Regions from separate parts of the Streptomyces sp. NPDC005803 genome, predicted to be linked through region 1. Evidence: riboswitches for the same ligand, from Rfam matches in the RefSeq annotation. Region 1 holds a riboswitch; each other region holds the start of a gene.

Region 1 (9,575 bases):
AGGGCGAGCGGGATGCTCGGGTAGGCGAGCTTGTTCACGGTCTCGACCCTGATGCCGACGGACACCAGGCCGGCGGCCGTGCCGTCGGGCCGTGGCACGGGCACCACCGAGTTGATGGCCAGGCCTCGGCTGGCATTGAGCGTGCGGGTGAAGGGCTTGCCCTCGAGGGCTTCCTTGTACGGGCCGATGATGTGCTCGCCGATCAGCGCGGGGTCGGGGTGGGTGTAGCGGATGCCGTTGGTCCCGGCCACCACGATGTACTCCACACCGGTCGCGCGACGGATCTGCTCGGTTCGCGGCTGCAGGAGCGCGGTGGGGTCCCTGCTGTCCAGGGCCGCCGCGACGCCGGGCGCGTGGGCGAAGGTCTCCGCGACGCTCAGCGACCGGGCCCGGGCCACGTTCGTGCTGTCGCGTCTGCCCTGCACCACCAGAGCGACGACGGCCGTCACGACGAGCAGCGACACGATGCCCAGCATGAGGAAGAAGACCTGACCGGCCACGGTGTGGACGCTGAAGAGGTCGCGCAGCCGGCGGCCCGGTGAGGACCGCCCGGGGTGACGGCCGGAGGGCGTCGGGTCGGCACCGCCCGGGTCGTCCTGCCGATGCGGCTGCCGGGCGGAGTGGTGAAACCGCGTCCGGAAGCGACCTGTGCCACCCACATCTTCAGGTTTAACACGATTCGCCGTCACCGCCCGTCCGGGCCGGAGCGGGTTCATGACCGCCGGACGTGTGAACGGCGCATCGCCCGGGCATATGACGGATTACCGACAGGAGGTGGTGTCAGTGGGCCGCATCAGGATCGTCCGACGTCCCCCGCTCCCCTCCCGCCCGCCGCCGCTCGATCTGCGCACGCCGTCCGGGCGCCCGCTGCCGTACTGACCGCCGCGCCCTTTCTTCTTCGCCCTCGGGGCCGCACTCCGTGCGGCCCCGAGGCGCGTTCCACCGCCGGGCCGCCGAAGGACCCCGCCGGCCCCGCGGCGTCGATCACCCTGCCGGGGAGCGGCGTGAACCGGCAGGATGTCGGTGTACAGGGTCGCCGTCCGCGGGCGGCGCCGGTCGTCCCAGGAAAGGGTTCCCATGCGGGAAGCGCACGCAGACCAGTCCACCCCGGACGAACGCTCCGGCCCGGGCCCGTCCGAGGAGGCCCAGGTGATCGTGGTGGGTGCGGGTCCGGCCGGCTCGTCCGCCGCCTTCCACCTGGCCAGGGCGGGAATCGACGTGCTGCTGCTGGAGAAGTCCGCGTTCCCCCGGGAGAAGGTCTGCGGCGACGGCCTCACCCCGCGGGCGGTGCACCAGCTCATCCGGATGGGCGTCGACATCAAGGCCCCCGGCTGGACGCGGTCGCGCGGGATGCGCTGGGTGACCGGGGACCGGCAGGTGCAGATCGACTGGCCCTCGCTGGGCGGCTACCCGGACTTCGGCCTCACGCGCAGCCGGCACGACTTCGACGACATCCTGGCCCGCCACGCGGTGGCGGCCGGGGCACGGCTGCGCACCGGTGTGAAGGTGACGGAGCCGGTGACCGACCGGGCCGGCCGGGTCACCGGTGTCACCGCGGTGTCGGGTACGGCGGAGCCCGTGGTGCACCGGGCCCCGGTCGTCATCGCGGCGGACGGCGCCTCCGCGCGGCTCGCTCTCGCGATGGGGCTGCGGCGGGACACGAAGCGGCAGATCGCCACGGCGGCCCGCCGTTACTACCGCAGCCCCGAGAGGTCCCGGGAGGAATTCCTGGAGCTCTGGGCCGACCTCCGGTTTCCCCGGAGCGAGCACTATCTGCCCGGATACGGCTGGATCTTCCCGATGGGTGACGGCCGGGTCAACGTGGGCCTCGGTGCGATCCCCCACCGCCGTCACGGCAAGGCAGACCTGCGGGCCACCCTGGACCGGTGGCTGGCCCGCACGCCCGAGGAGTGGGGGCTGCGCGAGGAGAACGCCGAGGGCCCCGTCCGCAGCGCCGCGCTGCCGCTGGGCTTCAACCGCCATCCGCTGTACACCAGGGGCCTCCTTCTGGTCGGCGACGCGGGAGGCATGGTCAGCCCGTGGAACGGCGAGGGCATCGGCCAGGCGCTGGAGGCCGGCGAGGTCGCGGCCGAGACGGCCGCGCTCGCGCTGGCCCTGCCCGCGGGCCCGAGGCGGGAGAGGGCGCTCCACCACTACCCGGTCGAGATGAACCGCCGCTGGGGCAGCTACTACCGGCTCGGCAACACGGCCGCCGACCTGGTCTTCAGCCGGTCGGGGTTCCAGCCGGTGCTCAACCGCTACGTGATGGGCTCGCCCTTCCTCCTCAGCACCCTGGCCCGGCTGCTCACCAATCTCACGGACACGCCCTCGCGCGATGTGATCGACCACGTCCTGAACACCGCGGTGCGGCTCGTCCCCGCTCCGAACGCCCGCCGGCGCTGAAGCCGTCCCCCGGCCTGGTGCGGCGACGCGGTACCGGTCGCGGAAGACCGGTCCGCCCGCGTCACCGCCTGGCGGGCCGGGGCCCACGACGGCCGCCGCGCCGCGCCCTCCCGAAGACCGGCACCGAGCAACCGAAATGCACCCTTCGTCCACATGTGCAACTCTGAAGGCAGCCCATCGTCCGACATCCGCACAGGAGGCACGATCATGGGCAAGAAGCAGAGCCGGCAGAACCGCGGCGCCCGCACCGGAGGGCACGAGCGCTCCACGGCCGCAGAGGCGAAGGAACAGTCAAGCGCGGCGCCCGCACCGGATGCGGTGAAGGCGATCTCCGAGCAGGTCTCCCACAAGCGCGAGCGCAAGTTCGGCCACAACTGACGTTCCGGCGCCCCGGTGCCACCACGTGACGACATGACGAAGGAGCGGCAGCCACCGTCCTCACGGAGGCTGCCGCTCCTTCGACGCGTACCGTCCACCCCTCGAAGGGTGCCGCGCCCTACTGTTCACCGGAGGGCGGGCGGCGGTCCCCGATCTGGTCATTGAGCTTCTGCTGGGCGGAGTCGACCTGGCCGCCGTACTTGTTGCCCGTCTTCCCGTCGACGAAGTCGCCGCCCTTCTCGACTCCCTTGCGGGCCTGGTCGGGATGGCCCTTGATCATGTCCTTGATCTTGTCGAGCATGCTCATGACTTTCCTCCTCAGGAACGCTGACCCTCCCAGCATCCACGCGATGCCCCGGCGCCGCACCCGGGCGGCCGGTGGTCCGCTCCCGGCGGCGGGCGGCCGGGCCGGGCGAGGGGGAAATTACCCATAGGTATGTAGTGACTTCTCGCGCGAGCGCCAGTAGAACTCGTTCCCATTCGAGCGGAAAGTGAGGAACGCCGCATGACGGATTCGAGCTTACCCCCCAAGGGTTCGTCCAAGGTCTCACGGCGCGCATTCATGGCTAGAACAGGTTCTATCCTGGGTGCCGCAGCGCTTGCCGGTCACGCCACCGCCGCCCAGGCGCGTACCACCGGGTCAGCAGCCGTGATCGGCAGCGGGGACCATGTCCCGGTCCTGGTGATCGGCACCGGGTACGGAGGTTCCGTCGCCGCCCTGCGGCTCGCCCGCGCAGGGGTCCGCGTCCACCTGGTCGAGATGGGGATGGCCTGGGACACCCCCGGGGCGGACGGCAAGATCTTCGCCAACACGAAGAACCCGGACGGCCGCGCCTACTGGCTGCGCACGAGGAGCAAGCAGCCCCTCAGCAACTTCCTCGGCTTCCCCATCGACAGGGCGATCCCCCGCTACACCGGCATCCTGGACGCCGAGGAGTTCAGCGGCATCACGGTGTACCAGGGGCGCGGCGTCGGGGGCGGGTCGCTGGTCAACGGCGGTATGGCGGTGACGCCCAAGCGCGAGAACTTCGGCGCCGTCCTCCCCTCGGTGGACGCCGACGAGATGTACGCCACGTACTACCCGCGGGCCAACGCCGGGCTCGGCGTCGGCACCGTCGACCCCGCGTGGTTCGACAGCGTGGACTGCTACCGGTACGCCCGGGTCGGCCGCAAGCACGCGCAGCGCTCGGGCTTCCCGTTCGTCTTCGTGCCCGACGTGTACGACTGGGACTACATGGAGCAGGAGGCGGCCGGCACCGTACCCAAGTCGGCGCTGGACGGTGAGATCCTCTACGGCAACAACTACGGCAAGAAGTCGCTGCAGAAGACCTACCTCGCCCAGGCCGCGGCGACCGGCAACATCACCGTCTCGCCGCTGCACCAGGTGACTTCGGTGGCTCCCGCCCAGGGCGGCGGCTACACGGTCGTCATCGACGCACTGCGCACCGACGGGAGCGTCGCCACCACCAAGACGGTCACCGCGGACAAGGTGTTCTTCGCCGCGGGCAGCGTCGGCACCAGCAAGCTGCTGACCCGGCTGAAGGCCACGGGCGCGCTCTCCGGTCTGAGCGACGAGGTCGGCAAGGGCTGGGGCGACAACGGCAATGTCATGTGCGGCCGCGCCAACCACCTGTGGGACCCGACCGGTGCGGTCCAGTCGAGCATCCCCTGCGGCGGCATCGACAACTGGGCGGCCGGAGGTGCGTTCGCCGAGGTCGCACCGCTGCCGACCGGGATCGAGACCTTCGCGTCGTTCTACCTGTCGATCACGAAGAACCCGCACCGCGCCGAGTTCTCCTGGAACGCGGCCACGGGCAGGGTCGACCTGAACTGGCAGACCGCCTGGAAGCAGCCCTCCATCGACATGGCGAAAACGATCTTCGACAAGATCAACGCGAAGGAGGGGACGATCTACCGGACCGATCTCTTCGGCGTCAACAAGATCTGGGGCGACCACCTCACCTACCATCCGCTCGGCGGCGCCGTCCTCGGCAAGGCCACCGACGGCTACGGCCGTCTGCACGGCTATACGGGCCTCTACGTCATCGACGGCTCGCTCATCCCCGGCAACACCAGCGTCAATCCGTTCGTCACCATCACGGCACTCGCCGAACGGAACATCGAGAAGATCATCGCCACCGACCTGTGACGGCGCCTCCGGCGGGGCGCGACCTCCCGGTAGGAGGCGGCGGGCAGACCTCCTACCGGAACGCGCCGCGACCGGGCCGGCCCCACCCTCGGCCCGCTCAGTGCCCCGGCAGCACGCACACGGCGTCGAGACCCAGCACATGGTTGAGCCGGCCGAACGCCAGCCAGGAGCCGATGCTCATGCTCAGCTCGACGATCTCGCGCTGGCTGTAGTGCGCGGTCATCCGGGCCCAGAACGCCTCGTCCAGGCCGTGGTGGTCCAGGGCGTACCGCTCGGCGTACTCGGCCGCCAGCCGGGTCCGGTCGTCGAAGGCCCCGGTGGTGCGCCAGTCGCTCACCGCGCCGGCGAACTCCTCCTCGACCTTCAGGCCGTCGCGTTCGGTGCGCCAGTCCAGGCAGAAGAGACAGCCGTTGATCTGCGCGATGCGCAGCCTGGCGGCCTCGAACTCCCGGAGCCCGAGCGTCGTGTGTTCGTACACGGACAGCGAGAAGTTCGCGGCGGCCATGCCGATGCCGGGGACCATGTCGCCCCACACGTAGCCGATCGGCTCCTGCCCTTCGGGGACGTCGATGATCATGGCTGCTTCCTTCCGAGTCGGCCGGCCGCGGGACGCAGGGGGACGTCGAGCGCGTCGTAGAGTCCGGGTTCCGCCTCCACGAGCCAGTCGATGGCGTTCACCAGCCGGCCGACGGCGGTGGCGTTGCCGCCCGCCGAACGGTTCTCGTCCTCGTCGGTGGCCTCGACCGTGACCTCGATGCGGGGGCGCCCCTCGACGATCACCCGGTGGGCGCCGGCCCCGTCGGGCGGGGAGGGCCAGTCCGGGGCGCACGACGGGTGGATGCGGGTGATGTGCTCGATGACGATGCGGGGCTCGCCTTCGACGATGCCCTGCACCTCGAAGCGGACCGCGCCCTGGGTGCCGGCCTCGAACTCGCCCATCGTCCTGGTAGTGACGGTCGTCTCGAGCGGCCGCCGGGCCATGGTTTCGCGGATGTCGTCGAGCTCCACGCCCAGCGCCCGGGCCATCAGCCGTATCTGCCCGCCCCACACCATGGTCGGGACGGAGGCGGCGAGCATGAGCGGCTCGTACTCCATGGGGTGCCCCATGCCGATCAGGTGGCGGACCGAGTCGGGCTGGTCGTACGTGGAGTAGTCGAAGATCTCCTGACAGCGGATCACGTCGACCGTGGTGGCGAGGCCGCTGACGAGCAGGGGCAGCACGTCGTTGCCCCAGCCGGGGTCGACGCCGGAGACGAAGAGCGAGCCGCCACCGCCGGCGACGGCGGCGAGCACCGGTTCCCGCAGCTCGGGCGGGGCGCCGCGCCGGTCGTAGAGCGCGTAGAGGGCGGGGGTGACGACGGCGGCGCCGCCGGCCACCGCCCTGATGACGTCGCTCAGCGCCTCGTCGGGGCGGATGTCGCCGGAGGCCGCGTACACGACGGCGCGGGGAGCGGCGGCCAGCACCGCGTCGATGTCGTCGGTCGCGGCGACGCCGAGATCACGGTCCAGCCCGGCGAGGGCGCCCGCGTCGCGGCCCACCTTGCCGGGATCGTGGACGAGTACGTGGGCGAGTCGCAGCGCCGGATGGGCGTCGACCGCGCGGATGGCCGCGCGGCCGACATTGCCGGTACCCCAGACCACCGTGGAAATCATGCGGCGGAGGGTAGCGCGCGGGATGAAAGGTTCCTAGGGGCATCGCGCACCGGGTTGGGAGGGGCCCGGGGGTGATCACGCGCCGCGGGGTACCGGCGCCCGCCTGCCGGGTCGGGTGGATGACCGGCCCCGCGGCACAGGGGTCGCGCGGCACGGCAAAAGGGGTGGAAGGGAGCGGTTCAGCTCCCTTCCACCCCTGTCACGACTCGGCCCGGGGACCGAACCGCGGTGGATCAGTAGGCCCCGAAGACGTTGTCGATCGAGCCGTACGTGGCAGCGGCGTAGTTGCACGCGGCGGTGATGTTGGCGACGGGGTCCAGGATGTCCAGCGAGGTGCCGGGCACGTGGAACGCGTCGAACGTGGGCTGGATGACCTGCAGGAGGCCCTTGGACGGGGTGCCGGCGACGGCGTTCGAGTCCCAGTTGTTGACGACCTGCGGGTTGCCCGAGGACTCACGGATGACGTTGCGGTAGATGCCGTCGTAGCTGCCGGGGATGCCGTTCTCGGCCATGACGGCGAGGGACTCCTTGATCCAGCCGTCGAGGTCGTCGGTGTACGCCGTCGCGCTCTGCGCGGGGGTGGTCGCGGCGGTCTCCACCGCGACGGGCGTCGCGGCGGCGGTCTCCTCGACGACGGGCGTGACCGTCCGCTCGGAACGGTCGGCGCGGTCGGCGCTCTCGGAGCGGTCGGCCGACGGCTGCGAGGCGCTGCCCGAGGTGTTCTCCGCCTTGAAGGCGCTCTTCGTGGCAGCGGCCGTGGACTTGGCGCCGATGGTCAGCTTCAGGCCCGGGTGAATCAGGTCGGGGTTGCTGCCGACCGCACTCCGGTTGTCCTTGTACAGCCGCTCCCAGCCGCCACTGAGGGAATGCCCGCGGGCGATCTTGGAAAGCGAATCACCGGAGACCACGGAATAGGTGGTGGACTCGGCCTTGCGGACGGCGGTTTCCTTGCCGGCAACGGAAGTCGAGACCGAGGTCTTTCCGGCGACGACCGACTGCGCCGGCGCGGCGGACGCCGATCCGGCAGCGATCAGGGGGAGCGCGAGAACGGCTCCGCCCGCGCTCACGGCGATGAAACCGCGGGTCAGGGTGGACTTGGAACGACGGTGCTGGCCCTTGATGGACATGGCGCTTTTCCTCTCCGCCGCCTGCGAGGTGAGCTGTCGGGTTCGGACTGGAGATGTCCGGCCGCACATGGCGACTTCACCCCTAGCCGCTCCGGATTTCCGGACCGGCGGCAAACCTGGGTCCCCCGCTCCTGCCGCACATAAGTGGTCGGGTTACCGGACGGCGGCAGGATTCGGCGTTCCATCCGGATTGACCGTGACCGTAAGCGAGAAAGGCCGGGCGAAACAAGCCGGGAATTCGTGATCACAATTGATTTGCAAGATCAATAAAAGGAAAGGCGTGACACCGGCCACACGGGAGAGGGTCAACTTTCTTGGGGCGACAGGGAACCGAAGCTTCCGCTTCCGCGTCGGCGGACGGAAACGTGACGCTGACCACTGCGCCCGAGAAGGCTGTTTTAATGGATATTCGCCACCTATGCCCTATATAAAGGGGGCCTTATAGGGCATAGGTGACTGATCGGAATAATGGGTGAATAGAGACATTACGGGGTGGGCTGCGCGGCCACCGCGGTCCGGCTGCGCGGCACCACGACCGGTGAGCCGTCGCCGGGGGCGGTGAGTATGTCCGCGTCGAGCGCGTAGAGCTCCCTCACCAGGGCCTGGTCGACCGTCTCGCGGGGAGCGCCCCGGGCGATGACGCGGCCGCCCTTCATGGCGACGAGCAGGTCGGCGTAGCGGGCCGCGGCGGCGAGGTCGTGCTGGACCATGAGGACGGTGCGGCCGGTGGCCGCGACCTCGCGGACCAGTTCCAGGACCTCGACGGCATGACCGAGGTCGAGGGCGCTGGTCGGTTCGTCGAGCAGGACGACCGGGGTCTCCTGGGCGAGGACCATCGCGAGCCAGCAGCGCTGGCGCTGGCCGCCCGAAAGCCGGTCGACGCGCTCGCCGGCCAGTGCGGTGGTGCCGGTGGCGTCGAGCGCGTCGCGTACCGCCCGCTCGTCCTCGCGCGACCACTGGCGCAGCAGCCCCTGGTGCGGGCTGCGCCCGTAGCGCACCAGACCCGCCACGGTGACCGCCTCGGGGGCGCGCGGCGCCTGCGGCAGCAGGGCGACGTGGTGGGCGGCGCGGCGCCGGCCGGTCTCCCAGAGGTTCGTCCCGCCGACCAGGACCGTGCCGGAGTCGGGCCGGTGGAGGCGGGCGACGGTCCGTAGCAGGGTCGACTTCCCGCAGCCGTTGGGGCCGACGATCGCGACGACCTGTCCCGCGGGGACGGTGAGGTCGACGTTCTCGACGACGGGGCGGCCCGGGTACCCGGCGCACAGGCCGCGGACGTCGAGGCCCGCCTGCGGACGGGTCGGATGCTCGGTCATGTGCGGCTCACGCCTTTCCGGCGGCCCGGTCGGGCCGCAGCAGTACCCAGAGGAGGAAGGGGCCGCCGAGGACGCTGGTGACGACCCCGACGGGCAGTTCGACCGGAGCGGCGACGCGTCCGATCGCATCGGCCGCGGCGATCAGCGCGGCTCCGGTCAGCGCCGAGCCGGTGACCGGCACGCGGGTGGGGCCGGTCAGCCGCTGGGCGAGGACCGGCGCCGCCAGTGCCACGAAGGCGATGGGCCCGCCGGCCCCGACCGCCGTGCCGGCCAGCAGCACCGCGAGCACGAGCGCGACGGCGCGTACCCGCCGCAGGTCGACTCCGAGCGAGCTCGCCACTTCGTCGCCGAAACGCAGTAGTTGGAGGCGGTGCCCGGCCGCCAGCGAGAGCGGGACGAGGAACAGCAGGGCCACCGCAAGCGGCAGGCCGGCGTCCCAGTCGCGCCCGTTGAGGCTGCCGACGGCCCAGAGGAACACGCCGCCCGCCGTGTTGTCGTTCTCGCGCGACATGATCAGGTCGCTCACCGCGCCGAGGAAGGTGGAGACGCCGA
Region 2 (9,575 bases), on a different contig from region 1:
CCGGACGCCCCTGCGGGCGCACCTGGGCGGCCGGGTAGCGCAGCAGCTGCGCGTCCGAGGTGATGAAGACCAGGTCCTCCTCACCGGTGCGCAGCTCCGCAGCGCCGACGATCCGGTCACCGGCCTTGAGGGTGATGACCTCCAGCTCGTCCTTGTTGGCCGGGTAATCGGGCACCACGCGCTTCACGACTCCCTGCAGGGTGCCGATCGCCAGCCCCGGCGAGGACTCGTCGAGCGTGGTGAGGCAGACGACCTCCTCGTCCGCCTCCAGCGTGAGGAACTCTCCGACCATCGCCCCGCCCGACAGGTTGGGCGCCGCATGGGTGTCCGGCAGCTGGGGCAGGTCGATCACCGCGAGCCGCAACAGCCGCCCGGTGGACGTCACCACGCCGATGTCGCCGCGCGCCGTGGCGGGCACCGCCGACACGATCACGTCATGCTTGGCCCGCTTGGCGTCCTCGGCGAAGACGATCGGGTCGTCGTTGGCCGTACGCGCCAGCAGACCGGTCGAGGACAGCAGGACCCGGCACGGGTCGTCCGCCACCTCCAGCGGCACCGAGGCGACCTGCGAACCGGCCGACTCCAGCAGCACCGTGCGCCGGTCGGTGCCGAACTTCTTCGCGACCACCGCCAGTTCCGTGGAGACGAGCTTGCGCAGTTCGGTGTCCGATTCGAGGATCGCGGTCAGCTCGGCGATCTCGGCGTCGAGGCGGTCGCGCTCGCTCTCCAGCTCGATCCGGTCGAACCGGGTCAGCCGGCGCAGCGGGGTGTCCAGGATGTACTGCGTCTGGATCTCGCTCAGCGAGAAGCGCTCCATGAGCCGCTCCTTCGCCTGGGCCGAATTGTCGCTCGACCGGATCAGCCGGATGACCTCGTCGATGTCGACCAGGGCGACGAGGAGGCCTTCGACCAGGTGAAGCCGGTTGCGGCGCTTGGTCCGGCGGAACTCGCTGCGCCGGCGCACCACGTCGAAGCGGTGGTCGAGGTAGACCTCCAGGAGCTCCTTGAGGCCCAGCGTGAGCGGCTGTCCGTCGACCAGCGCCACGTTGTTGATGCCGAAGGACTCCTCCATCGGCGTCAGCTTGTAGAGCTGCTCCAGCACGGCCTCGGGGACGAAGCCGTTCTTGATCTCGATGACCAGACGCAGTCCGTGCGAACGGTCGGTGAGGTCCTTGACGTCGGCGATGCCCTGGAGCTTCTTCGCCGAGACCAGGTCCTTGATCTTGCCGATCACCTTCTCCGGGCCGACGGTGAAGGGCAGTTCCGTGACGACCAGGCCCTTGCGGCGCGCCGTGACGTTCTCGACAGCGACGGTGGAGCGGATCTTGAACGAACCGCGCCCGGCCGCGTAGGCATCCTTGATGCCGCCGAGGCCCACGATCCGGCCGCCGGTCGGCAGGTCGGGGCCCGGGACGAACCGCATCAGGGTCTCCAGGTCCGCGCCCGGATGCTTGATCAGGTGCCGGGCGGCGGCGATCACCTCGCCCAGGTTGTGCGGCGGCATGTTCGTGGCCATGCCGACGGCGATCCCGGTCGCCCCGTTGACCAGGAGGTTCGGATACGCGGCCGGGAGAACGACCGGCTCCTGCTCCTGGCCGTCGTAGTTCGACTGGAAGGCGACGGTGTCCTCGTCGATCGACTCCGTCATCAGCGACGTCGCGTCGGCCATCCGGCACTCGGTGTACCGCATGGCGGCCGGCGGGTCGTCGTTGCCGAGCGAGCCGAAGTTACCGTGCCCGTCCACGAGGGGGAGCCGCATGGAGAACGGCTGCGCCATCCGCACCAGCGCGTCGTAGATCGACGCGTCACCGTGCGGGTGCAACTTGCCCATGACCTCGCCGACCACGCGGGCGCACTTCACGAAGCCGCGGTCCGGGCGCAGGCCCATCTCGTTCATCTGGTACACGATGCGGCGGTGCACCGGCTTCATGCCGTCACGGGCGTCCGGCAGGGCCCGTGAGTAGATCACCGAGTACGCGTACTCGAGGAAGGAGCCCTGCATTTCGTCGACGACGTCGATGTCGAGGATGTTCTCCTCGAAGTCGACCGGCGGCGGGGTCTTGGTGCTGCGGCGGGCCATCGCGGCTGCGACTCCTTCACGGATTCTGTTCGGGCAACCTCAGGTTCTGACGCGCACCATTGTGGACCGCCCCACTGACAACCCGGACCTCGACCCGTCCCAAAGGGCGTTCTCCACCCGTCCCGAAGCGGTCAGGACGCTCTTTCCCGCGAACTTTCGCGGCACGGGAACTTCGCCAGGTGTCGGTGCGCTTGCTTACAGTGGCAGGTCTCGCACCACATCCAGTATCGCGATCGAAGGGACGTACATGCCCATGGGTCACACGGCCACAGCCCAGGCCGGCTCCGGCGGCTTGACAGCGACCGAGCACCGTCTGGCCAACGGCCTGCGCGTGGTGCTCTCCGAGGACCATCTGACCCCGGTCGCCGCGGTGTGCCTCTGGTACGACGTCGGTTCGCGCCACGAGGTCAAGGGACGCACCGGTCTGGCTCACCTCTTCGAGCACCTGATGTTCCAGGGCTCCGGCCAGGTCAAGGGGAACGGTCACTTCGAACTGGTGCAGGGCGCCGGCGGGTCCCTCAACGGCACCACCAGCTTCGAGCGGACCAACTACTTCGAGACGATGCCGACGCACCAGCTGGAGCTGGCCCTGTGGCTCGAGGCCGACCGGATGGGCTCGCTGCTCGCCGCGCTCGACGAGGAGTCCATGGAGAACCAGCGCGACGTCGTCAAGAACGAGCGCCGCCAGCGGTACGACAACGTCCCCTACGGCACCGCGTTCGAGAGGCTGACGGCGCTCGCCTACCCGGAGGGCCACCCGTACCACCACACCCCGATCGGCTCGATGGCCGACCTGGACGCCGCGACACTCGAAGACGCGCGGACCTTCTTCCGCACGTACTACGCGCCCAACAACGCGGTGCTCTCCGTCGTCGGCGACATCGACCCCGAGCAGACGCTCGCCTGGATCGAGAAGTACTTCGGCACCATCCCCTCGCACGACGGCAAGCAGCCGCCGCGCGACGGCGCGCTGCCCGAGATCATGGGCGGCCAGCTGCGCGAGGAGGTCCGTGAGGAGGTACCGGCGCGTGCGCTGATGGCCGCCTACCGGCTGCCGCACGACGGCACGCGTGAGTGCGACGCCGCGGACCTCGCGCTGACCGTGCTGGGCGGCGGCGAGTCGTCCCGGCTGCACAACCGCCTGGTCCGCCGCGACCGGACGGCCGTCGCGGCCGGATTCGGGCTGCTGCGGCTCGCGGGCGCGCCCTCGCTCGGCTGGCTGGACGTCAAGACGTCCGGCGGGGTCGAGGTCGCGCAGATCGAGACCGCGGTCGACGAGGAGCTGGCCCGGTTCGCCGAGGAGGGCCCCACCCCCGAGGAAATGGAGCGCGCGCAGGCACAGTTGGAGCGCGAGTGGCTGGACCGCCTCGGTACGGTCGCGGGCCGCGCCGACGAACTGTGCCGGTTCGCCGTGCTGTTCGGTGACCCGCAGCTCGCGCTGACCGCCGTGCACCGGGTGCTCGACGTGACCGCGGAGGAGGTCAAGGCGGCCGCCAGGGCCCAGCTGCGGCCCGACAACCGGGCGGTGCTGGTCTACGAGCCGGTCGAGCCCGCCGAGGCCGCCGAAGAGGCGGACGCCGCCACCGACACCGACGCGCACGAAGGAGCGGACAAGTGACCGACGCTGCCGCGACGGGAGTTTCGATGGAGTACCACCCGCAGCCCGCCCCGGGTGTGGCCAGGCCCTGGGCCTTCCCCGCGCCCGAGCGCGGCTCCCTGCCCAACGGCCTCACGGTCCTGCGCTGCCACCGCCCCGGCCAGCAGGTCGTCGCCGTCGAGATCTTCCTCGACGCCCCGCTGGACGCCGAGCCCGAGGGTCTGGACGGGGTCGCCACGATCATGTCGCGTGCCCTGTCCGAGGGCACCGACAAGCAGAGCGCCGAGGAGTTCGCCGCCGAACTGGAGCGGTGCGGCGCCACCCTGGACGCCCACGCCGACCACCCCGGCGTCCGGGTCTCCCTGGAGGTTCCGGCCTCCCGGCTGGCCAAGGCCCTCGGGCTCGTGGCCGAGGCGCTGCGGGCGCCGGCCTTCGCCGACAGCGAGATCGAGCGGCTGGTGGGCAACCGGCTGGACGAGATCCCGCACGAGCAGGCCAACCCGGCCCGGCGCGCCGCGAAGCAGCTCTCCAAGGAGCTCTTCCCGGCCACGGCCCGCATGTCGCGCCCGCGCCAGGGCACCGAGGAGACCGTGGCCCGGATCGACTCCGCGGCCGTGCGCGCCTTCTACGACGCCCACGTCCGCCCGTCCACCGCGACCGCGGTGGTGGTCGGCGACCTCACGGGCATCGACCTGGACGCGCTGCTCGCCGAGACCGTCGGCGACTGGTCGGGCAACACCGCCCAGCCGCGGCCCGTCCCCCCGATCACCGCCGACGACGCGGGCCGTGTGGTGATCGTGGACCGCCCCGGCGCGGTGCAGACGCAGCTGCTGATCGGCCGGATCGGCGCCGACCGGCACGACAGCGTCTGGCCGGCCCAGGTGCTCGGCACCTACTGCCTCGGCGGCACGCTCACCTCCCGGCTCGACCGGGTGCTGCGCGAGGAGAAGGGCTACACCTACGGCGTGCGGGCCTTCGCCCAGGTGCTGCGCTCCTCGGCCCCGGGCTCCGCCTCCGGTGCGACGGGCGCCGCGATGCTCGCCATCAGCGGCTCCGTGGACACGGAGTCCACCGGTCCGGCGCTGGAGGACCTGTGGAAGGTCCTGCGCACGCTGGCGGCCGAAGGGCTGACGGACGCCGAGCGGGAGACGGCCGTGCAGAACCTCGTGGGGGTCGCCCCGCTGAAGTTCGAGACGGCGGCCTCCGTCGCGGGCACCCTCGCCGACCAGGTGGAGCAGCACCTCCCGGACGACTACCAGGCGCAGTTGTACGCGCGCCTCGCGGAGACCGGCACGGTCGAGGCGACCGCGGCCGTGGTCAGCGCCTTCCCGGAAGACCGGCTGGTCACGGTCCTGGTCGGCGACGCCTCGCAGATCGCGGAGCCCGTCAGGGCGCTGGGCATCGGTGAGGTGTCGGTCGTCACCGGCTGACGGTCCTTTCGCCTGATACCGGGGCGAAGGGGAAGACCCTGGCGGGGTGAACCCCGCCAGGGTCTTTCCATTTGCCCGCTTTGCGGGAGAGGTTGCCCGTCTGCCCTGTGGGATGCGCTACAAAACGCCCTGTCCGTTTGGTGGGGGGAAGTGCCCCCGTTTAGCGTCGTCTCCGCTGTCCGTCACTCGTATGCCGCATCCGCGACGTACCGGGCAGCCATCGCCGAGTCCCCGTCAGGCGCGAGCCTGGGGAGCCGGGGACCCACGCAGTCCCTGGGGTGAATCGGATGCCCGTGCCTCGTCCGAGGCCGGGGGATCCGTAGGAGACCTTCCTGCTCCGAACCCGTCAGCTAACCCGGTAGGCGAGAAGGAAGGAAAGGACCAGCCACTTCATGGCGTTCACCCGTGCCACCGGGAAGCACCGTGCCCCGGGCCGTCTGACGCGCAACGGCGCGAGGGCCGTCGGCATCGCGACCCTGGCCACCACCGGCGTCATCGGCGGGCTGGCCTCCCCGGCCCTCGCCGCGGACACCGAGACCCCCTCCGTCGTCGACACCGGCCTCACCCAGGTCATCGCCATCGAGGACGACCTCGCCGACCGGATCGACGCACAGGCCGACGCGCAGCAGCACCAGGCCGACGTCGCCGAGGAGAAGGCCGAAGCGGCGAAGAAGGCCGAAGCGAAGAAGAAGGCCGAGGCGGAGGCGAAGGCGAAGGCCGCCGCCCGCGCCAAGGAGGCCCGCGAGAGCGCCTCCCGCGCCGCCCGCTCGGCCGAGCGCGCCCGGCTCGGCTCCTTCCAGCTCCCGGTCGCCGGTTCGTACGTGAGCACCGGCTACAAGTCCAGCGGCTCGCTCTGGTCCTCCGGCAGCCACTCAGGCATCGACTTCCACGCCGCGTCCGGCAGTTCCGTCGTCGCCGTCGGCGCCGGCACGGTCGTCGAGGCCGGCTGGGGCGGGGCGTACGGCAACAACATCGTGCTGCGGATGACGGACGGCACGTACACCCAGTACGGCCACCTCTCCTCGATCGGCGTGTCCGTCGGCCAGAGCGTCGGCGGCGGCCAGCAGATCGGCCTCTCCGGTTCCACCGGCAACTCGACCGGCCCGCACCTCCACTTCGAGGCCCGCACCACGCCCTCGTACGGCTCCGACATGGACCCGGTCGCCTACCTGCGCGCCCACGGCGTCTCCGTCTGACCGCCCCGAAGACCCCACGGCGAAGGCCCCGGCGACACGCCGGGGCCTTCGCCGTGTCGGCGTACCGCACCGGTCTTTGCCGGCCGTCCGCGAACGGCCGGCGACCAAAAGATATTCATGAATTTCCACCCGCCGTCGGAAATGCGACCGCATTGCAATAGAGTCGCAGGACAGGCGTCGATCGGCCGCGCGCTGCGGGGATTAAGGCGGAGGTTCGGACATGCGCATTCCGGCGCATTCGGTATGCACGGCAATCCGTGACGACATCGTCTCGGGCGTCTTCGAACGCGGTAGCCGGCTCACCGAGGAGGTGCTCGCACGTCGATACGGGGTTTCCCGCGTTCCGGTGAGGGAAGCGCTGCGCACCCTGGAGTCCGAGGGGTTCGTGGTCACCCGCAGACACGCCGGAGCGTGTGTCGCCGAGCCCACCGAGCAGGAGGCGGCCGACCTCCTGGAGGTCCGGATGCTGCTGGAGCCGCTCGGCGCGGCCCGTGCCGCCCACCGCCGTACGGACGCGCACCTCAAGGTGTTGCGCGGCCTGGTCAGGCTCGGTCAGGAGCGCGCCCGCCGGGGGGAGGGCGAGGATCTGCGCTCCCTGGGCGGGTGGTTCCACGAGACGCTCGCGCAGGCCTCGGGCAGTCCCGGCCTGATCGCGCTGCTCACGCAACTCCGGCACAAGACCGCGTGGATGTACGAGGTCGAGCACCCGGCCCGTCCGGGCGACACCTGGGCCGAGCACGGGGCGATCGTGGACGCCGTGGCGCGGGGCGACGCGGAGAGGGCGAGAACCCTGACCGCCCACCATGCCGAGCGGGCCACCGCCGCGCACCGGCTGCGCCGCCCCGGCCGGCCGGATGCCGCCGCTGTCCGCACCGGCCGGGTGAGGAGTTCGCAACATGCCGTAAACACCCCGAGTGGCCGGCATTAACAATTGCGCCGTATACAAAGAATAAGAATTCCGCGGGGCTTTCTTTCCGCTGCCCGAATTGGCTGGGGGAGCGTGCGCGTCGCCGGACTGCCCGGGCCCCTTTATGCGGAGAAGTGAGCGCACGTGCGTAAAGGTGTGCGCGCAGACGAAAGAGCCGCGGCCCCGGGTCAAGGGTGCCGCGGCTCTCGCGCGTGCGTTCCAGCGGTCGTGACCGAAGGGTCAGACGGTCTCCGGAAGCTCCTCGAGCCCCTCGGTGACCAGCTTGGCCAGACGGTCCAGAGCGGCTTCGGCGTTGTCCGCGTCGGACGCGAGCACGATCTCCTCGCCGCCCTGCGCACCCAGGCCGAGCACCGCGAGCATGGAGGCCGCGTTCACCGGGTTGCCGTCGGCCTTGGCGATGGTGACGGGGACGCCGGAAGCCGTCGCGGCACGGACGAAGATGGAAGCGGGGCGGGCGTGCAGGCCCTCGGCCCAACCGACGTTGACGCGGCGCTCAGCCATGGTTCTGCCCTTCACGAATCAATGGTTGTCTAGACCAGTCTCTCATGCAGTGCGCGGTGCTCCGGCCGACCCGCGGACCGCTCTCCACCCGCGCCCCGCCGTCGTCCGGCCCCCCTCAGACTGCCCCGGCCCCAGCCCTCACGCGACCGCTGACCGAGCCGTAGGCTTTGCCCATGCACCCCTCTCCGGAGCAGAGTCCGCATCACACCTACCCCGCTCACTGGGAGGCGGACGTGGTGCTCCGCGACGGCGGCACCGCACGCATCCGGCCCATCACCACGGACGACGCCGAGCGGCTGGTCAGCTTCTACGAGCAGGTCTCCGACGAGTCGAAGTACTACCGCTTCTTCGCTCCCTATCCCCGGCTCTCCGCCAAGGACGTCCACCGCTTCACCCATCACGACTACGTCGACCGGGTGGGCCTGGCCGTCATGGTGGGCGGCGAGTTCATCGCCACCGTCCGCTACGACCGGATCAACGCGCAGGGCAGGCCGGCCTCCGCACCCGCCGACGAGGCCGAGGTCGCCTTCCTGGTCCAGGACGCGCATCAGGGCCGCGGCGTCGCCTCGGCCCTGCTCGAACACATCGCGGCCGTCGCCCGCGAGCGCGGCATCCGGCGCTTCGCGGCCGAGGTGCTGCCCGCCAACAACAAAATGATCAAGGTGTTCCGGGACGCCGGGTACACCCAGCAGCGCAGCTTCGAGGACGGCTCCGTCCACCTCACTCTGGACCTCGAACCGACCGCCGAGTCCCTCGCCGTCCAGCGCGCCCGGGAACAGCGGGCCGAGGCCCGCTCCGTGCAGCGGCTCCTCGCCCCGGGCTCCGTCGCCGTCATCGGCGCGGGCCGCACCCCCGGCGGCGTCGGCCGCACGGTCCTGCGCAACCTCCTGGGCGCCGGCTTCACCGGCCGCGCCTACGCCGTGAACCGTGCGTTCGCCGCCGGTCAGGACACGATCGACGGCGTGCCCGCCCACCGGTCCCTCGGCGAGATCGGCGAACCGGTCGACCTCGCCGTGGTCGCCGTACCGGCCGACCGGGTGCCCGAGGCCGTCGCGGACTGCGGGGAGCACGGCGTCCAGGGGCTCGTCGTCCTGTCCGCCGGTTATGCCGAGTGGGGCGCCGAGGGCCGCGAACGCCAGCGCGAACTGGTGCGCCAGGCCCGCTCGTACGGCATGCGGATCATCGGCCCGAACGCCTTCGGCGTCATCAACAACTCCGAGGCGGTCCGGCTCAACGCCTCCCTCGCGCCCGAACGCCCCGCCTCCGGGCGCATCGGGCTGTTCACCCAGTCCGGCGCGATCGGCATCGCCCTCCTCTCCGGGCTCTACCGGCGCGGCGCGGGGCTCTCCACCTTCATCTCGGCCGGCAACCGGGCCGACATCTCCGGGAACGACTTCCTCCAGTACTGGTACGAGGACCCGGACACCGACGTCGCCCTGCTGTACCTGGAGTCCCTCGGCAACCCCCGCAAGTTCACCCGCCTCGCCCGGCGGACCGCGGCCGTGAAGCCGGTGGTCGTGGTGAAGGGCGCCCGGCACAGCGGCTCCACCCCGCCCGGCCACGCGGTCCCCGTCAGCCGGATCCCGGACGCGACGGTCTCCGCGCTGATGCGGCAGGCGGGCGTGATCCGCGTCGACACGGTGACGGAGATGGTCGATGTGGGCCTGCTCCTGGCGGACCAGCCGCTCCCCGCCGGCGGGCGGGTCGCGATTCTCGGCAACTCGGAGTCGCTCGGGCTGCTCACCTATGACGCCTGTCTGGCGGAGGGGCTGCGCCCGCGGCCGCCCCTCGACCTCACCACGGCCGCCACCCCGCAGGACTTCCGGGACGCGCTGGCCGAGGC
Region 3 (9,575 bases), on a different contig from region 1:
GCTCTTCGTCCACACCCTGCTGCAGAGCCCCGCCGCCGAGCTGTGTCTCGGCAGTGGGATCCACCGTCGCTGAGGCGCCGCCCGGGCCGGCTGCGTGTCGCCGGCCCGCCCACCCGGCCACCGGCCCGCCCACCGGCCCGCCTGAAAGGACCTGTCATGTCCGATTCCGAGAACTACGACCCGCTCAGCCCCGCCCGGCCCAAGAACTACGACCCGCAGGAGAAGAAGATGCCCCGCGGGCTCGTCATCAGGCTCTTCGCCTACCTGGTGGCCGGGCACGTCGTCGCGGGTTTCCTCTACCTGCTGTTCGCCGTGGGGATGCACAACCAGTAGCCGGGGGCGCCGGCCGGCCGCTCAGATCTCGTCGAGCAGGCGCTCGCGCAGTCGCTCCCGCGTCTCCGGGGTGATCTTCAGACCCTCGGCGAGGTAGCGGTCGGTGCTGCCCCAGGTCTCGTCGATGGTGGCGAAGGCGGCGGCCAGGTAGTCGGGGTGGGCGCCGAAGAGCGGATTGAGCAGCTCCATCACCTCGGGCGACATTCCGGCGGGGGAGGTGTCGCTGCGGCGGATCCTGTAGCGGCGGTGCGCGTCGTTCGACTTGAGGTAGTCGGCCTCGATGGCCTCGCGCTCGACGCCGACGGCGAGCAGGGACACCGCGATCGAGAGCCCCGCGCGGTCCTTGCCGGCGGCGCAGTGCATCAGGGCGGGCACGCTGTCCTCGGCCAGGGCGTGCAGAACCCGGCTGTGCTCGGCCGTGCGGTCCAGGATGGTCCGGCGGTAGGAGGCGATCATGCGGCGGGAGCCCTTGCCGTCGGCCAGGATCGACCGCAGTTCGTCCATGTCGCCGTCGCGCACCATCCGCCAGAACTCCGCGCCGTCCGCCGGGTCGCTCAGCGGGATGCTCACATTGCGCACGCCCGGCAGCTCCACGTCCAGGCCGTCCAGCTTGTGGTCGGCCACGTTGCGGAAGTCGAAGACCGTGTGGAGGCCGAGACCGGCGAGGAACGCGGTGTCCTCGGCCGTGGCGTGCGCCAGGTGACCACTGCGGTAGAGCCGTCCGTACCGCACCCGGCGGCCGTCCGAGGTGGGCAGCCCGCCCACGTCACGGAAATTGCGGACACCCGCCAGTTCGGGTTCCGTCGACGGGGTCTGCGGCAGCTGCTGCGTCACGGTCACTCCTGGAGGCTCTGCCGCCGGCGCGTGTCGCCCGCGGGACCACTCTCGTGACGATACGACATCGATTCCTCGGGCAATCATCTTGGTCACGCCCGCACTTCGGGCCCCGCGAAGGGTGTGCGGGCCCGGCGGGGAGGGGGCCGGTCCGGTGGGTGAGCCGATGCGGAAGGGGCGGCGGGCATGACATGTCCGAATAGCTCCTTTTATCCGAACATGCCCTGATCGCAGGGGAGATGATCACCTTCTCGTGAGCGGGATCATATCCGTGACGGTGTGTGGCGGTGCGCCCGATGGGTATTCCAAGCACCGCGCGGAAAGCCAAGATCCGTAATCCACGGAGTGTGACCGGAATTCCGCGCCGGCTTTCCGGTGCGGAATCCCGCGGAGAACTCGTGGCTTGTTTCCGCCGTCCCGGCTCGCTTACGTTCGCTGCAATCCGGACGGACCGCCTAATCCTGCCGCCGCCCGGAATTCGCACCCACTCACCGCGTGGCAGGAGCGGGGGAACCAGGTAAGCCGCCGACCGGGAATCCGGCCGGCTCGGGGTGAAGTCGCGTCCGCCGCGACCGGACATCTCCAGTCCGAACCCGACAGCTCACCTCGCAGGCGCCGGAGAGGAAAACCTTCATGCCCATCTCGGGTAAGCACCGTCGTCCCAAGGCCGGCACCATCGCCCGCGGCGTCGTCGCCGCGAGCGCCGGCGGCGCCGTGATCGCGCTTCCGCTGCTCGGTGCCACCGGCGCCAACGCCGCGGAGCAGGCCGCCCCCGCCGCCTCGCAGTCGGCCGCCACGCACGCCACCCCGGCCAAGCAGGTCGCGAAGACGCAGGCCGGTACCGAGACGTACACCGTCGTCTCCGGCGACTACCTGTCGAAGATCGCTGCCGAGCACAAGCTCAAGGGCGGCTGGCACAAGCTGTACCAGGACAACCGCAAGGTCGTCGGCGACGACCCGAGCCTGATCTTCCCGGGTATGAAGCTGACCCTCGGCGGCAAGGCCTGGGGCCACGCCTCGACCACCTCCACCTCGACGAAGGCCCCGTCGAAGGCCCCGGCCCAGAAGACCGAGACGAAGGCCTCCACGGCCGCCGACTCGTCCTCCTCGTCCTCCGACGCCACGGCGTCCGAGGAGACCTCGGCCCCGGCGGCCCAGAGCAACGACTCCGGTTACGTCCACCCGGTCCCGGGCAACCACACCACCGCCTACCGCGCCTCCGGCTCCAACTGGTCCAGCGGCAGCCACACCGGCATCGACTTCCCCGTCGCGACCGGCACGAGCGTGAAGGCGATCACCTCCGGCACCGTCGTCACCGCCGGCTGGGGTGGCGCCTACGGCAACGAGGTCGTCATCAAGCACGCCGACGGCCACTACTCGCAGTACGGCCACATGTCCTCGCTCTCCGTCTCGGCCGGCCAGACCGTGACCGCGGGCCAGCAGGTCGGCCTGTCCGGCGCCACCGGCAACGCCACCGGCCCGCACCTCCACTTCGAGGTCCGCACGGGCCCGGCGTACGGCTCGGACATCGACCCGATCGCCTACCTGGCGTCGCACGGGATCTACGTCTGATCCAGGTGACACCGGTCCCGGTCCGGTGACCGGGAGCTGAGCGATACACGGAGGGGCGGTGCGCGGCGGCGCGCCGCCCCTCCGCCGTATGTGTCCGGCACCAGGGGGCGTCCCCTGGTGCCGGACATTCTTATTCCCCCTTTACCAAAAACTGACCGGGTGGTCTATCTCACCACCCGTCAACCCCGTATTACGGTCGCGTAGGTCACATTCGGCGGTGCAGGATATGCCCTTGTGGCAGACGATTCGAACAACATCCAGCAGGGCGTCATCAACCGACGGGGCGTCATCGGGTCGTACGCGGCGATCGGCGACAGCTTCACCGAGGGAGTCGGTGATCCCGGCCCGGGCGGAACCTTCGTCGGCTGGGCGGACCGGTTCGCGGTACTCCTCGCGGACCAGCTCCCGGACCCCGAGGCGACGACGGGCGGCGCAGGATCCGCGCACGAGAACTTCAGATACGCCAATCTCGCCGTACGAGGACGCCTCCTCGACCAGATAGTCGAGGAACAGGTGCCGCGCGCCAAGGAACTCGCCCCGGATCTGGTGACCTTCTGCGCCGGCGGCAACGACATCATCCGGCCGGGCACCGACCCCGACGACGTGGCCGAGCGCTTCGAGCGCGCGGTCGCCGACCTGACCCGGTCGGTCGGCACCGTCATGGTCACCACCGGCTTCGACACCCGCAACGTTCCCGTGCTGCGCCATCTGCGCGGCAAGATCGCCACCTATACCGCCCATGTCCGGTCCATCGCCGACCGCTACGACTGCCCGGTCCTCGACCTCTGGTCCCTGCGCTCGGTCCAGGACAGGCGGGCGTGGGACAACGACCGGCTGCACCTGTCGCCCGAGGGACACACCCGGGTCGCGCTGCGCGCCGCCCAGGTCCTCGGCCTCGACGTGCCCGCCGACCCGGATCAGGAGTGGCCGCCGCAGGTACAGCGCGGCACGCTCGAAGTACGGCGCGACGACATCCACTGGGCACGCGAGTACCTGGTCCCGTGGATCGGACGGCGGCTGCGCGGCGAGTCCTCGGGGGACCACGTGGAGGCCAAGCGGCCCGACCTGCTGCCGCTCTGAGCAGCCCGCTGTCCTCAGCCGCCCGGAGCGCCGGCCACGGCGACCGGGGACAGCGGCAGGGCCGGTACGCGTTCCAGTACCCCGCCGGCGAAGACGTCGTACAGCGGCAGCGTCTCCAGGTGCACGTACCCGATGTGGCAGTCGCAGACCGCGAGCGGACAGGCCCGGGGGCCCAGGGCCGCGCGGTAGCTGCCGTCGTAGAGATTGCCGAGCTCGGCGCGGACGAAGTGGCAGCGGCGCACCGTGCCGTCACCGTCCACCGAGATCACCGACTCACCCGTCCGGCAGGGCAGACCCGCCGAGCGGTGCGGGTGGCGGCTGTACGGGAACAGCGGGTCGATCAGGGTCCACCGGTCCGCCTCCTCGTCCGTATAGGTGTGGCCCTCGGCGGCGTTGACCCAGAGGTAGACCTCCTCGGGAAGGGCCGCCCGCAGCCGCCGTGCCTCGGCGAGATGACCGTCGAGCCCGACCACACCCACGCTGTGGCGGACGCCCAGCGAGACCAGCTCCCCGCACCGGCCGAGGAACCGCTCGTAGGGTGTCTGGCCGGGGTGGTACGTGCACCAGAGCGCGATCTTGTCGCGGCACTCGGCGCCCGCCTCCGCCAGCCACCGCGTACGGCCGCTGAGGTTCGTCTGGATCGCCACCCGGCGCACGTGCGGCAGCCGGGCCAGCTCGACCACCGCCCGGCGGTACCAGGAGCGGACCAGCCCCTCGCCCCACGGGGTGAACAGCACCGAGATCCGGTCGTCGGTCTGCTCCGCGGCCCACGCGGTGAAGCGCTCCAGCGCGTCCCGGTCGGCCCGCAGCTGCTCCCCGCTGTCGCGCCGCTTGGCGAACGGACAGTACGGGCAGTCGTAGTCGCACGAGGCGAGCGGGCCGCGGTAGAGGATCGTCAGGTCCATACGGGGCTCACTTCAGCTGGTACGCGGCCATCGCGGCCCGTACGGCGGGGGAGAAGAGGTCGGGACCCACGGCGTCCGAGTGGGCGAGACCCTCGGGCGACAGGCGCAGCCGGCCGGCGGCCGCCGCCTCCCCGTCGAGCCAGCCCCGGCCCTCGAACCGGGCGAGCTCCTCGGGGAAGTCCTCGTCCGGGGCCGTACCGAAGCGCTCGCGGTACTCGGACACGCGCAGTCCCCCGGCCTGCAGGACGGACTGCAGGAGATGACGGCGGCGGGCCTCGTCGCCGTCGGTGAACCGGCCCACCTCGGCATGCGAGAAGTCCTCGGCGGCCGTGTAGCCGTCGATGATCGCCCGCACCTCGCGCATCTCCACCGCGTAGTCGAAGGAGTAGTGCAGCCGCGAGGTGTACGAGCGGGCGCCGCAGCCCAGGCCGATCATGCCGTCGGTCTGGCAGGCGTAGTCGTCGGGGCCGTCGCTCCGCGGGGCGTCGGCGCGGCGGAACATCCGCATCGACACCTGCTCGTAGCCATGGGTGAGGAGGTGGTCGCGGCCCGCCCGGTACAGCCGCAGCCGCTGCTCGTCCCAGGCGGCGTCCGCAGCGGCCTCGGCAGCGGCCCCGAGCCTGCCCAGGCCGGTCAGCGGCCGGACGTAGAGCGGGTAGAGGTACAACTCCTCAGGCCGCCACGCGAGTGCCGCGTCCAGCGAGGTGCGCCAGCTCCGCTCGGTCTGGCCGTCGATGCCGTAGATCAGGTCGATGTTGAGGACCGGGACGCGGCTCTCCCTGATCAGGCCCAGGGCCGCTTCGACGTCGGCGCGGCGCTGCGGGCGGACCGCCGCGCGGGCCTCGGCCTCCACGAAGCTCTGCACACCGATGCTGATCCTGGTCGCCCCCCGGTCGGCGAGGACCGCCAGCCGGTCGGCCGTCGCGGTCGACGGCGAGGTCTCGACGGACAGCGGCACGGACCGCAGATCGGCGCCCATGCGCTTCTCCGCGATGTCGCACAGCCGCTCCAGCTCGCCGGCGTTCAGGAAGGTGGGCGTCCCGCCGCCGAACGCGGCGGCGGCGAAGCGCACCGGTTCCCCGTCCCCCAGCGCGTCCCGTACGGCGGTCGCCTGCCGGTCCAGGGCGTCGAGATAGCGGGTGGTGAGCTCGTCGGGCGCGCCGACCCGGGTGAAGAGATTGCAGAAACCGCAGCGGACCTCGCAGAAGGGTATGTGGAGGTAGAGCGAGAGCGCGTCCTTGTTCTCGCCCGCCCACAGGTCGCTCAGCGCGGGCCGTCCGCCGGGCTGCCCGGCGAGCCGGCCGTAGGCCGTCTTGTGCGGATAGGCGTAGACGTAGCTCTGGTACGGGCGAGTGGTGTGCAGACCGGTCATCGTGCCGTGGCCCCCGGTTCCAGGAAGAAGTGTGCGTACGGAACGGTCCAGACGCACTCGTGACCGAGCCGGTGCCCGGTGTAGCCGTCGTCGCCGTACGCCGTGCCATGGTCGGAGCAGACGACGGCGAAGGCGCGGCGGCGGCTGCTCGCGGCGGCGAAGAGACGGCCGATGTGGGCGTCCACGTACTCCAGTGCGGCCGCGTGGGTGGCGCGGCTGTCGCCCGCGTCGCGGGTCGCGCCGGGCCGGTGGAACCAGTTCGGCTGGTGCAGCGCCGACACGTTGACGAACAGGAACAGCCGCTGACCGGCCGGAAGTCCCGCGACGACCTGCTCGGCGCGGGCCACCTGCGCCTCGAACGAGGTGGGTGAGGCCACGCCGAACTCCGGCTCCCAGTGCGCCTCCTGGAACAGTCCGGGCAGCACCGAGCCGAGCGGCGCCCGCTGGTTGAAGAACCCGACCCCGCCGATGCACACCGTGCGGTATCCGGCCCCGGCGAGCGCCGAGACCAGGTCGGGTTCGTCGAAGACGAACGTGCGTTCCGCCGTGGTCTCACTGCCGGCGAACCGTGCGGCGAACAGCCGGGGGTGCGGCCCGGGGGCGGCCGGCGTGGGCAGGAACCCGGCGAAGATCGCCTGGTGCGACGCATAGGTGAAGCTCCCCGGGGCATGCCGCTTCTCCCAGCGGCCGTCCGGCAGATGCCGGGCCAGATTCGGGATGCGCCCGGCGGCGGCCAGCTCCGCCGCGACGTCGTACCGCAGGGTGTCCAGGGTGACGAGCAGCAGATCGTGGCTGCCCACGACCTCGCTCATGTCGGGGCCGACGGCGTCCATGACGTCGGAGGATGACTCAGGATGCGCTGACACGGTGGTTCCTTGCTCGGTTCAGTACGGCGGCGACCTGCGCCGCGTAGGTGTCCAGGCCCTCTGCTCCGCTGCCGGGCAGCCCGGTGAGTCCCGGCAGCAGATCGCCGAAGGCGTTGACCTCTCCCACGGCGAAGCGCCGCCAGCCGGTGGCGGGCAGCAGGTCGACTCCCACGCACAACGTGTCGGGGAAGGCGGCGGCAGCCCTCTCGCACACGGCCAGCGCCTCGCGCCAGCTGCCGCCCGCCGCCTCGACCACGGCCCGCACCTCGTCGAGATCGCCGCGCGCACCCCCGAGGTGCAGATTGGTCATGGGGGAGCGGCTGGTGCGCACGACCGCATGGGTCGCGCGGCCGTCGACCACCACCACCCGCAGATCCGCGACCCGGCCCCGCTGCGAGGCCTTCGGCAGCCAGCGCTCGATGTGCAGCCCGTCGGGCGCGAGCGCGTCGACGATCGCCGCCACCTCCCGCTCCGTGGTGAGGCGGCGGACCCGGAGGGAGTTGTACAGGCGGCCCGCCGGGTCCCGCTCGACCGAGGTGGCCGCCCGGACCCGGCCGGGACCGGCCGTCTCCACGGCCATCACCCCCGAGGCGGAGGACCCGTGCGCGGGCTTGACGAACACCCGCGGCATGCGGTGGTCCGCCATCAGCGCCCGTACCTCGGCCCAGCCGCGCACAGGACGCGCGCCCGGTCCCGACGTCGGCGACGCGGGCACGGGGACGCCCGCGGCGTCCAGGACGCCGTGGCACACACGCTTGTCGAACAGCACCGCGATGTCGCCGGGGCCGTCCAGCAGGTGCGCCCCCGCGGTCGTCGCCGCCCGGGCCACGTCCCGTACGGCGGAGGTGAACCGCGCGTACCAGAGGGCCGAGCCCTCCACCCGCGTCGGTTCGTCGACCCCGCGCAGCAGCCGCTCGACCTCCGCGTCCTCGCCGGGCGAGTCGATGCGCACGGTCTCCCCGGGCAGGAAGTCCGCCTCCCCCCGCAGCACATCGAGCCAGGGCACCGTGCGCGCCCGCGGCAGCCCGGCGGCGCGCACGGCGTCCTGGAAGAGGCCGACCCGGCGGCTCCCGGGATTGCCGACGACCGCCAGACGCGGCGCGCTACTCGCTGACCGCGACATAACGGGGCTCGTCGTCCTCGGGATCCCAGTAGTCCGCCTCGCCCAGATCGACGTGCACGCCCGCGCGGGCGCACATCTCCTCAACGCGCGACACCACCGGATCGGTGAGGTAGTGGTGGTGCAGGTCCAGCGACGCCAGATGAGTGAGCGGCTGGCCGTCGAGAAGGGCGAGGGCTCCCGTGTCGCTGAGCGTTCCCATGGAGAGCGCGAGCGACTCCAGTTGCGCGACGACCGGGGCGGACGCCACCGCCGCGGCGATCTCGTCCTGGATCTCGCTGTTCTGCAGGCCGAGGTGGCGCAGACGGGGAAAGCCTCCGCCGGAGAGGACCGGCCTCATGTCCTCCACCGTGGCGTCGCCGCCGTACCACGAGGCACCGAACCAGAGCTCCAGCCGTTCCAGAGCGGGCAGTTCGCAAGCGCCTACCGCCCGGACCACATGGCCGGGCAGGCCGCCCGACTCGAACCTCAGCGACTTCAGGGCCTGATGCCTCAGCGGACGCAACCGGAGCTTCTCCTCCTCGGGGACGGCGTCCCCGCCGCCGCGCACCACCAGCTCCTCCAGGCGCGGGAACGCCTCTATCAGGGAGGTGATGTCCGACATCTCCAGCCAGGAGACCTCGCACTCCTCGCCGATGACATCGGCGAGGAACAGCCCGCGCAGCGCCGGGAAGCGGGCCGCGTCGGAGGCGATCAGCTCCGCCACCGGGGCGAAGGACGTGTAGTCGTCCGGCCACCAGGGGCCGATCAGCAGGGACCGGACCCCGCCAGGGTCGACCGAATCGAGGAAGTACGGTGAAGACGGGCAGACCGTGAAAGGTCTCGGGGTGCTCGATATCCGTCATCGCGCACTCACTCCGACACCGTGACGTATCGGCCCGCGACACCGCGGTCGCCCCACGGCTCGCAGCGCTCCGACAGATCCACCCGTACCCCGTGCGGTTCCAGGGCCTCGGTGACCCGGCGCTCCATCGGCTCGGTGAGGAAGTGGTGGTGCAGATCGAGGACCTCGAGGTGGGTCAGCGGCTGGCCCTCCAGCAGCGCTGCCGCGCCCTCGTCGCCGAGCGTGCCGCAGGACAGGTCGAGCGTGCGCAGCCGGGCCACGAGCGGGGCCGACGCCACGGCGGCCGCGATCTCGTTCTCCACCTCGCTGTTGCGCAGACCGAGGTGGCGCAGGGCCGGGAAGCGCGTCCCCGACAGCAGCGGCGCGAGGTCCGCCACGTCGGTGTCGCCCCCGTACGCGGAGACACCCAGCCAGAGGTCGAGCCGCTCCAGGGCGGGCAGTTCACTGTCCAGCACCCCGCGCACCACCTGCACCGGAAGACCGCCGGTCTCGATGGTGAGCGCACGCAGCCTCTCGTGCTTCGTGGCCGGGAAGGCGAGCTGGGAACCGCCGCGCACCCCGAGCTCCACCAGTGCGGGGAAGGCGGTGAGCAGCGCGGTGACATCGCTCTGCTCGATCCAGGAGATCTCCGCCTCCTCTGCCGTCAGAT

What was found. A riboswitch is a leader RNA that binds a small molecule or an ion and turns the genes downstream of it on or off. The one in region 1 is predicted to bind cyclic di-AMP.
Region 2: another riboswitch for cyclic di-AMP. It lies ahead of ABZ454_RS15455 (M23 family metallopeptidase); the one in region 1 lies ahead of ABZ454_RS28025 (transglycosylase SLT domain-containing protein).
Region 3: another riboswitch for cyclic di-AMP. It lies ahead of ABZ454_RS27720 (LysM peptidoglycan-binding domain-containing M23 family metallopeptidase); the one in region 1 lies ahead of ABZ454_RS28025 (transglycosylase SLT domain-containing protein).

The regions. Positions count from the first base shown of each region.
Region 1 is NZ_JBEXXO010000022.1:74,142-83,716, reverse strand. It holds gene ABZ454_RS28060 (SpoIIE family protein phosphatase) at 1-476, opposite strand, end outside; gene ABZ454_RS28055 (geranylgeranyl reductase family protein) at 1,078-2,403, shown strand; gene ABZ454_RS28050 (hypothetical protein) at 2,611-2,781, shown strand; gene ABZ454_RS28045 (antitoxin) at 2,900-3,088, opposite strand; gene ABZ454_RS28040 (GMC oxidoreductase) at 3,287-4,930, shown strand; gene ABZ454_RS28035 (carboxymuconolactone decarboxylase family protein) at 5,028-5,507, opposite strand; gene ABZ454_RS28030 (dihydrodipicolinate reductase) at 5,504-6,583, opposite strand; gene ABZ454_RS28025 (transglycosylase SLT domain-containing protein) at 6,817-7,710, opposite strand; cyclic di-AMP (ydaO/yuaA leader) riboswitch at 7,716-7,899, opposite strand; gene ABZ454_RS28020 (ABC transporter ATP-binding protein) at 8,196-9,023, opposite strand; gene ABZ454_RS28015 (iron ABC transporter permease) at 9,031-9,575, opposite strand, start outside.
Region 2 is NZ_JBEXXO010000009.1:173,026-182,600, reverse strand. It holds gene ABZ454_RS15470 (DNA topoisomerase IV subunit A) at 1-2,080, opposite strand, end outside; gene ABZ454_RS15465 (pitrilysin family protein) at 2,328-3,698, shown strand; gene ABZ454_RS15460 (pitrilysin family protein) at 3,725-5,107, shown strand; cyclic di-AMP (ydaO/yuaA leader) riboswitch at 5,319-5,486, shown strand; gene ABZ454_RS15455 (M23 family metallopeptidase) at 5,500-6,303, shown strand; gene ABZ454_RS15450 (GntR family transcriptional regulator) at 6,524-7,231, shown strand; gene ABZ454_RS15445 (HPr family phosphocarrier protein) at 7,451-7,732, opposite strand; gene ABZ454_RS15440 (GNAT family N-acetyltransferase) at 7,906-9,575, shown strand, end outside.
Region 3 is NZ_JBEXXO010000021.1:166,657-176,231, reverse strand. It holds gene ABZ454_RS27735 (XRE family transcriptional regulator) at 1-73, shown strand, start outside; gene ABZ454_RS27730 (DUF6126 family protein) at 157-333, shown strand; gene ABZ454_RS27725 (tyrosine-protein phosphatase) at 355-1,167, opposite strand; cyclic di-AMP (ydaO/yuaA leader) riboswitch at 1,643-1,795, shown strand; gene ABZ454_RS27720 (LysM peptidoglycan-binding domain-containing M23 family metallopeptidase) at 1,801-2,739, shown strand; gene ABZ454_RS27715 (SGNH/GDSL hydrolase family protein) at 2,974-3,819, shown strand; gene ABZ454_RS27710 (STM4011 family radical SAM protein) at 3,834-4,724, opposite strand; gene ABZ454_RS27705 (STM4012 family radical SAM protein) at 4,732-6,096, opposite strand; gene ABZ454_RS27700 (STM4013/SEN3800 family hydrolase) at 6,093-6,908, opposite strand; gene ABZ454_RS27695 (STM4014 family protein) at 6,946-8,085, opposite strand; partial or broken gene ABZ454_RS27690 (STM4015 family protein) at 8,066-8,927, opposite strand; gene ABZ454_RS27685 (STM4015 family protein) at 8,935-9,575, opposite strand, start outside.